One region of the Gottfriedia sp. NPDC057991 genome, then DNA from elsewhere that is predicted to be linked to it. Evidence: a T-box and tRNA genes for the amino acid it is inferred to sense, from the RefSeq annotation. Region 1 holds a T-box; the other holds one or more tRNA genes.
The links. The T-box of region 1 lies ahead of pheS (phenylalanine--tRNA ligase subunit alpha). A T-box ahead of a tRNA ligase gene usually reads a tRNA of that ligase, here a tRNA-Phe.
Positions count from the first base shown of each region.

Region 1 (3,420 bases):
AATTTAGCACTATAATATGGTGCATCTTCTTTTGATTCAATTGAAACTGAAACATAATCAGCAGTTGTAGCTGATTGAGCGCTAATCGATGGAAGTTTCACGTCACGATCTAAAATCGCAGCTACCTCATAAGCAACACCAATCATATTTAAGCAATCAGCACGATTTGGTGTTAATCCAAGTTCTAATACTGCATCATCACGATATAGTACGTCTAATGCATCTGCCCCTACTTCCGCATCACTTGGTAAAACGAAAATTCCATTTGAGAATTCTTTTGCAACTACTTTGCCTTCAATTCCTAATTCTTGAAGAGAGCAAATCATTCCTTCAGAAACTTCACCACGTAATTTTGCTTTTTTAATTTTAAAATTCCCCGGTAAAACAGCGCCTACCTTTGCCACGATCACTTTTTGACCTTTAGCAATATTTGGTGCGCCACAAATAATTTGTACTGGTTGCTCTTCACCAACATCAACAGTACATTTTGATAATTTATCTGCCTCTGGATGTTGTTCACGTTCCATTACATAACCAACAACAACATTTTTAATTCCTTCTGAAAGATGATTAACACCTTCAACTTCAATACCTGCTTTTGTTATTAATTTTGCAAGTTCGTCTGGTGTAACACCACTTAAATCAACGTATTCTTGTAACCATTTTGTTGATACAAACATGTTTTGTCCCCTCCTACCTTACATTTGTTGGAATTGCTTTAAGAATCTTATATCGTTCGTATAGAAATGACGAATATCATCAATACCATATTTTAATAATGCAATACGTTCTGGACCCATACCGAAAGCAAATCCTTGAACTTCTTTTGGATTATATCCAGCCATCTCAAGTACGTTAGGATGTACCATTCCTGCACCTAAAATTTCAATCCATCCAGTGTGCTTACACATGTTACAGCCTTTTCCTCCACATTTCATACAAGAAATATCCATTTCTACTGAAGGCTCAGTGAATGGGAAGAAGCTTGGGCGTAAACGAATTTCACGATCTTCACCAAACATTTTTTTCGCAAAAAGTTGTAAAGTTCCTTTTAAATCACTCATTGAAATGTTTTCACCAATTACAAGACCTTCGATTTGCATAAATTGATGAGAATGTGTAGCATCATCGTCATCACGGCGATAAACTTTACCTGGACAAATTATTTTAATTGGTCCTTTTTCCACGTTTGCTTCCATTGTTCTAGCTTGAACAGGTGAAGTATGAGTTCTCATTAATGTTTCTTCAGAAATATAGAATGAATCCTGCATATCACGAGCTGGATGACCTTTTGGTAAATTTAATGCTTCGAAATTATAATAGTCCTTTTCTACTTCTGGACCTTCTGCAATTTCATATCCCATTCCAATAAATAAATCTTCAATTTCTTGAATAACCGCTCTTAACGGATGAGCTCCACCTGCATGCACTGGTCTTCCCGGAAGTGTTACGTCAATTGATTCACTTTCTAATTTTTCATTAATTGCATTATGTTCTAATACAACTTGTTTTGCTTCAAGTTTTTCTTGGATTGCCGCACGTACTTCATTCGCAACAGCTCCCATTTTTGGACGCTCTTCAGGAGATAAATCCTTCATTGCTTTCATTGCTTCAGTAATCGGACCTTTTTTCCCTAGATAGGCAATTCTTATTTCATTTAATGCTTTTAAATCTTTTGCTTCTTCTATTTGCTTAATCGCTTCTGCTTGTAAAGAAACTAAACGCTCTTGCATGAATAATCCTCCTATTCAATTTCAAATTCATAAATTTAAACATAAAAAAACCTCGCTCCCAAAAAAGGGACGAGGATTGATCGCGGTACCACCCTAATTAACAGTTGTTATTTTACGCAAAATTAACTGCTCACTTCATTCATATAACGATCTACTTAGATAGACCGAGTCGCCTTTACATTAAAAAATGGTCCCGGCGCTAGCTCAAGAGGTGAATTCAATTTGGTCTACTATAAAAGTGCTTACAGTCTACGGCACCTTTTCCCTAAAATAGAGATTCCAATTTACTACTCTCTGTCAAAGCTTTTTATGTATTAAATTTTCTTAATTAATTATATTGATTTTTTTCAATTAATGCAACTGCTCAACATAATTATTTACTAAATGATTTGAATCATTTTTACTGACCTAGAAAGCTAAAATGGCTTCTATCATTTTCTATGCCTCACAGGCTATACATCAGAATACCTGCTGCAATTCCAACATTTAATGATTCAGCTTTACCATAAATCGGTATATATAAATTTTCATCAGTTAATGAAAGTAATGTTGAATTCACACCTTTACCTTCATTTCCTACAATAATGGCAAAACGATTTGAAGTTTTTACTTCATTAAATGGTTTTGCATTTTGAAGAGAAGTTCCATAAACAGTTATTCCCTTTTCTTTTAAATTTGAAACTGCTTCGGCTAAATCTCCTCGTAAAATTGGTAAATGGAATATTGATCCTTGCGTAGATCGAATTGTTTTAGCATTATATAGGTCACTCGTACCTGAACCTAAAATAACTCCATCAAAACCAGCAGCATCCGCTGTTCGAATCATTGTTCCAACATTACCTGGATCTTGAACCTCATCAATTAATAATAATTTTGACACTTTCCCAAAATCGATTCTTACATAAGAAAATTCGATAATTGCAAAAATGCCTTGCGTCGTTTCTGTTTCACTTAATTCCTTACTAACCTCTTTAGATATATAAGTAATCTCCAATGACCCTATTGAAAAATTAGAAGGCAGATCGATTTCTTCACTGATTAATAAATGAAGGATCGGTGCATCATGCTTAATTGCCTCCTCCACTAAATGAAAACCTTCTACAATATATTGTTTAGCTTTATCTCTTCCTTTTTTTGTATGTAGCTTTTTCCAAGCCTTTACAGAATTATTTTGTATGGAATCAATTTGTTTCATAAGTTTCCTTTACCTTTCATCGTATATCATATCGTTTATCATACATAAAATCGTTTCCGTTTACAAATACTACATAAAGCTTAATATGAAAGGAGAATTCAAAATGAATTTTAATATTCGCGGTGCAGTTCTTCACAATATTTCAGGTAATAAAAGTGATCAATTAGAAGCAACAATTGTAGATGCTATTCAAAGTGGTGAGGAAAAAGTATTACCAGGTTTAGGTGTACTTCTCGAAGTTTTTTGGAGTCACGCTACTGAAGATCAAAAGCATGAACTACTTACAGTATTAGAAGATGGAGTAAGTCAGTAATCTAATGTTAAAACATAGAAAAGGACTAACTAAAGTAATTAACTTTTCGTTAGTCCTTTTATTTTGGCTATTTCGTTTTACCTTTCAAATCATCGATCGAATTAATCTTCATATATTCTGGTACGACTAAGCCTAATTTTGTCCCTTTTAAATTCGGTCCAAGATCAACCAATTGTTTT
Region 1 is NZ_JBHVQN010000007.1:6,158-9,577, forward strand. Features, by position in the region: gene pheT (phenylalanine--tRNA ligase subunit beta) at 1-680, opposite strand, end outside; gene pheS (phenylalanine--tRNA ligase subunit alpha) at 699-1,733, opposite strand; T-box leader at 1,796-2,043, opposite strand; gene ACFVR2_RS20835 (TrmH family RNA methyltransferase) at 2,179-2,928, opposite strand; gene sspI (small acid-soluble spore protein SspI) at 3,032-3,241, shown strand; gene ACFVR2_RS20845 (glycine betaine ABC transporter substrate-binding protein) at 3,309-3,420, opposite strand, start outside.

Region 2 (3,420 bases), on a different contig from region 1:
TGGTATGGTTGTAGATCCTAAAGCTTTAGTTCAAGAGCTAGCATACCTACATGATAAAGGTGTTTCAACTGACAACTTACGTATTAGTAACCGTGCTCATGTTATCTTACCTTATCATTTAAAACAAGATGAGTTAGAAGAAGAGCGTAAAGGTGATAATAAGATTGGTACTACTAAAAAAGGTATTGGACCAGCTTATATGGACAAAGCTGCACGTGTGGGAATCCGTATGGCAGACCTTTTAGATAAAGAAGAGTTTTACGAAAAATTAAAACGCAATCTTGAAGAGAAAAATAATTTATTTGAAAAAATGTATGATTCAAATTCATTAAATATCGAAGAGATTTTTGAAGAATATTATGAGTTCGGACAACAAATTAAAAAATATGTGTGTGATACTTCTGTTGTATTAAATGATGCAATTGATGGTGGAAAGCGCGTATTATTTGAAGGCGCACAAGGTGTAATGTTAGATATCGACCAAGGTACATACCCATTCGTTACTTCTTCTAACCCTGTTGCAGGTGGAGTAACAATTGGATCTGGTGTTGGTCCAACCAAAATTAATCACGTTGTTGGTGTATGTAAAGCTTACACTACTCGTGTTGGTGAAGGTGCATTCCCAACTGAGCTTTTCGATGAAATTGGAAATACAATTCGTGAAGTAGGTCGTGAGTACGGTACAACTACTGGAAGACCAAGACGTGTTGGTTGGTTTGATAGTGTAGTAGTTCGCCACGCTCGTCGCGTTAGCGGTATTACTGATTTATCACTTAACTCAATTGACGTATTAACAGGACTAGAGACTGTTAAAATTTGCGTTGCTTATAAATTCCGTGGAGAAACAATTACTGAGTTCCCTGCTAGCTTAAAACAACTTGCAGAATGTGAGCCAGTTTTTGAAGAACTTCCAGGTTGGACAGAAGATATTACAGGAGTGAAAACTCTTAATGAACTACCAGTTAATGCAAGACATTATGTAGAACGTGTGTCTCAATTAGTAGGTATTCCATTATCTGTATTCTCAGTAGGTCCAGACCGTAACCAAACAAATATCGTACGTAACGTTTTCGGAGCTTAATATAATAAAAAGCCCTTAAATAAAAATTTAGGGGCTTTTATTAATTTTTTAAAAAAACTATTGCAAATTTATTAGAAAGTATGATAAGATAAATCTTGTCGTCATAACTAGTATATAGTTTATGAAGTTAATCATTTTATGAGCCATTAGCTCAGTAGGTAGAGCATCTGACTTTTAATCAGAGGGTCGAAGGTTCGAATCCTTCATGGCTCATCTTTTCTTAAATTAATGTGGCCCGTTGGTCAAGCGGTTAAGACACCGCCCTTTCACGGCGGTAACACGGGTTCGAGTCCCGTACGGGTCATCCTTTTTTATAAACTTATCTTGGTCCCGTGGTGTAGCGGTTAACATGCCTGCCTGTCACGCAGGAGATCGCCGGTTCGATCCCGGTCGGGACCGCCATATAATGGCTCGGTAGCTCAGTCGGTAGAGCAGAGGACTGAAAATCCTCGTGTCGGCGGTTCGATTCCGTCCCGAGCCATCATAAAAACTACTGTATATACAGTAGTTTTTTATTTTATATCAACCTAATAGAAAATAGATTCTAGTTTGATTAAAACGGTTCGATTTTACAAAAAAACATACTTAATTTAAAATAGAAGTAAGTGGAGTAGACCTCTAGCAACAAGCTAGAGGTTTTTTTCAAAAATCTAGTGTTTATATATAAAAAGAATAACACGTATGATCGTAGTCGTATTATATTTAGAGAGATAGTCCACAAAACGAAATTGCTATGAAAAGTTCATTTGTTGCCTAATTTAATACTAAATTGCAAAAGATATGTATAGAATTGATGGCAGCAAAAACTGACTAGAAAAGGAGTGCGGGGAATGAATAAAAAAATATTAATAGTCGATGATGAAAAACCAATTGCTGATATATTGAAGTTTAATTTAGAAAAAGAAGGTTTTGAAATTGTTTGCGCGTATGATGGAGAGGAAGCATTACAAAAAGTAGATGAGTTTCTTCCTGATCTAGTTTTATTAGATATTATGTTGCCAATTAGAGATGGTTTAGAAGTTTGTAGAGAAATTAGAAAGAATCATGATATGCCGATCATTATGATTACAGCAAAAGATTCTGAATTAGATAAAGTACTAGGTTTAGAAATGGGAGCAGATGACTACGTAACAAAACCATTTAGTACACGTGAGTTGCTTGCTAGAGTTAAAGCAAATTTACGTAGACACCAAACAGGAGCTACATCTGAAAAAGAGGAATCAGTTGAAGTTATTATTGGTTCGCTTGTTATCAATCCAAACGCTTATATCGTAACAAAACGTGGCGAGAAGATCGAATTAACTCACCGCGAATTTGAATTACTATATTACTTAGCAAAGCATATCGGACAGGTTATGACGAGAGAACACTTACTTCAAACCGTTTGGGGTTATGATTATTTTGGAGATGTACGAACTGTCGATGTAACAATTCGAAGACTTCGTGAAAAAATTGAGGACAATCCAAGTTATCCACTTTTCATTGTAACAAGAAGAGGAGTAGGATATTACCTGCGTGATCCGGAGCAAGATTAATGGCAGCTTATAATAAAGTTGGTTTATTTAAATCAATTGTATTTAAATTTGTACTTGTTTATATTTTACTCATACTGGTGGCTATGCAAATTATTAGCGTTTATTTTTCGAGAGAGCTTGAAAAGCAACTCGTAAATAGTTTTACAGTTGCGATAAACGAACGAGCTAAGCTACTGGCTTATAATATAAAAATCGAGTATGAAAAAAAGAAAACTCTGGACGATCCAGAGGTAAAAGCTAATATCCGAAAAATAGTTTCTGACTTTGGAAAGAATATTGGAATATCAGACGTAAGAGTTATTAACCAAAATAGTGAAGTCATTGCTACTTCGGATTCTAGTAATCGGTCTATTGTTGGTAAAAGGACAACTGATATTTTAGTTAAAAGAGCACTTTTAGTAGGTACTAGAACTGAAAAAGTGTTAATTGATCCTAAAAATGGTCATCGAATGAAAACGATTGTTACCCCAGTAATGGAAGGCGACGAAATTGTTTCAGCCATTTACACGAGTGCTTCAATGGAAAGCACTTATGAAAGAATGGAATTAATTAACCGTATTTTTTCAACGGGTACAATTATAGCAGTCGCGATTACATCCATTTTAGGGATATTATTGGCTAAAGCAATTACGAAGCCAATCTCTGAAATAAGAAGACAGGCCCAAGAAATGGCGAAAGGAAATTTCTCTCGCAAATTAAAGGCTTATAGTGAAGATGAGATTGGTGAATTAACGATATCATTTAATAATCTATCACGTAATTTACAGCAAGCTAGAGCTTCAACAGATGGAGAAAGAAGAAAGC
Region 2 is NZ_JBHVQN010000003.1:626,241-629,660, reverse strand. Features, by position in the region: gene ACFVR2_RS14365 (adenylosuccinate synthase) at 1-1,081, shown strand, start outside; tRNA gene ACFVR2_RS14360 (tRNA-Lys) at 1,222-1,294, shown strand; tRNA gene ACFVR2_RS14355 (tRNA-Glu) at 1,314-1,385, shown strand; tRNA gene ACFVR2_RS14350 (tRNA-Asp) at 1,408-1,483, shown strand; tRNA gene ACFVR2_RS14345 (tRNA-Phe) at 1,490-1,562, shown strand; gene yycF (response regulator YycF) at 1,912-2,616, shown strand; gene walK (cell wall metabolism sensor histidine kinase WalK) at 2,616-3,420, shown strand, end outside.
Region 2: it has a tRNA-Phe gene. The T-box ahead of pheS (phenylalanine--tRNA ligase subunit alpha) is inferred to sense a tRNA for this amino acid. The anticodon was not compared.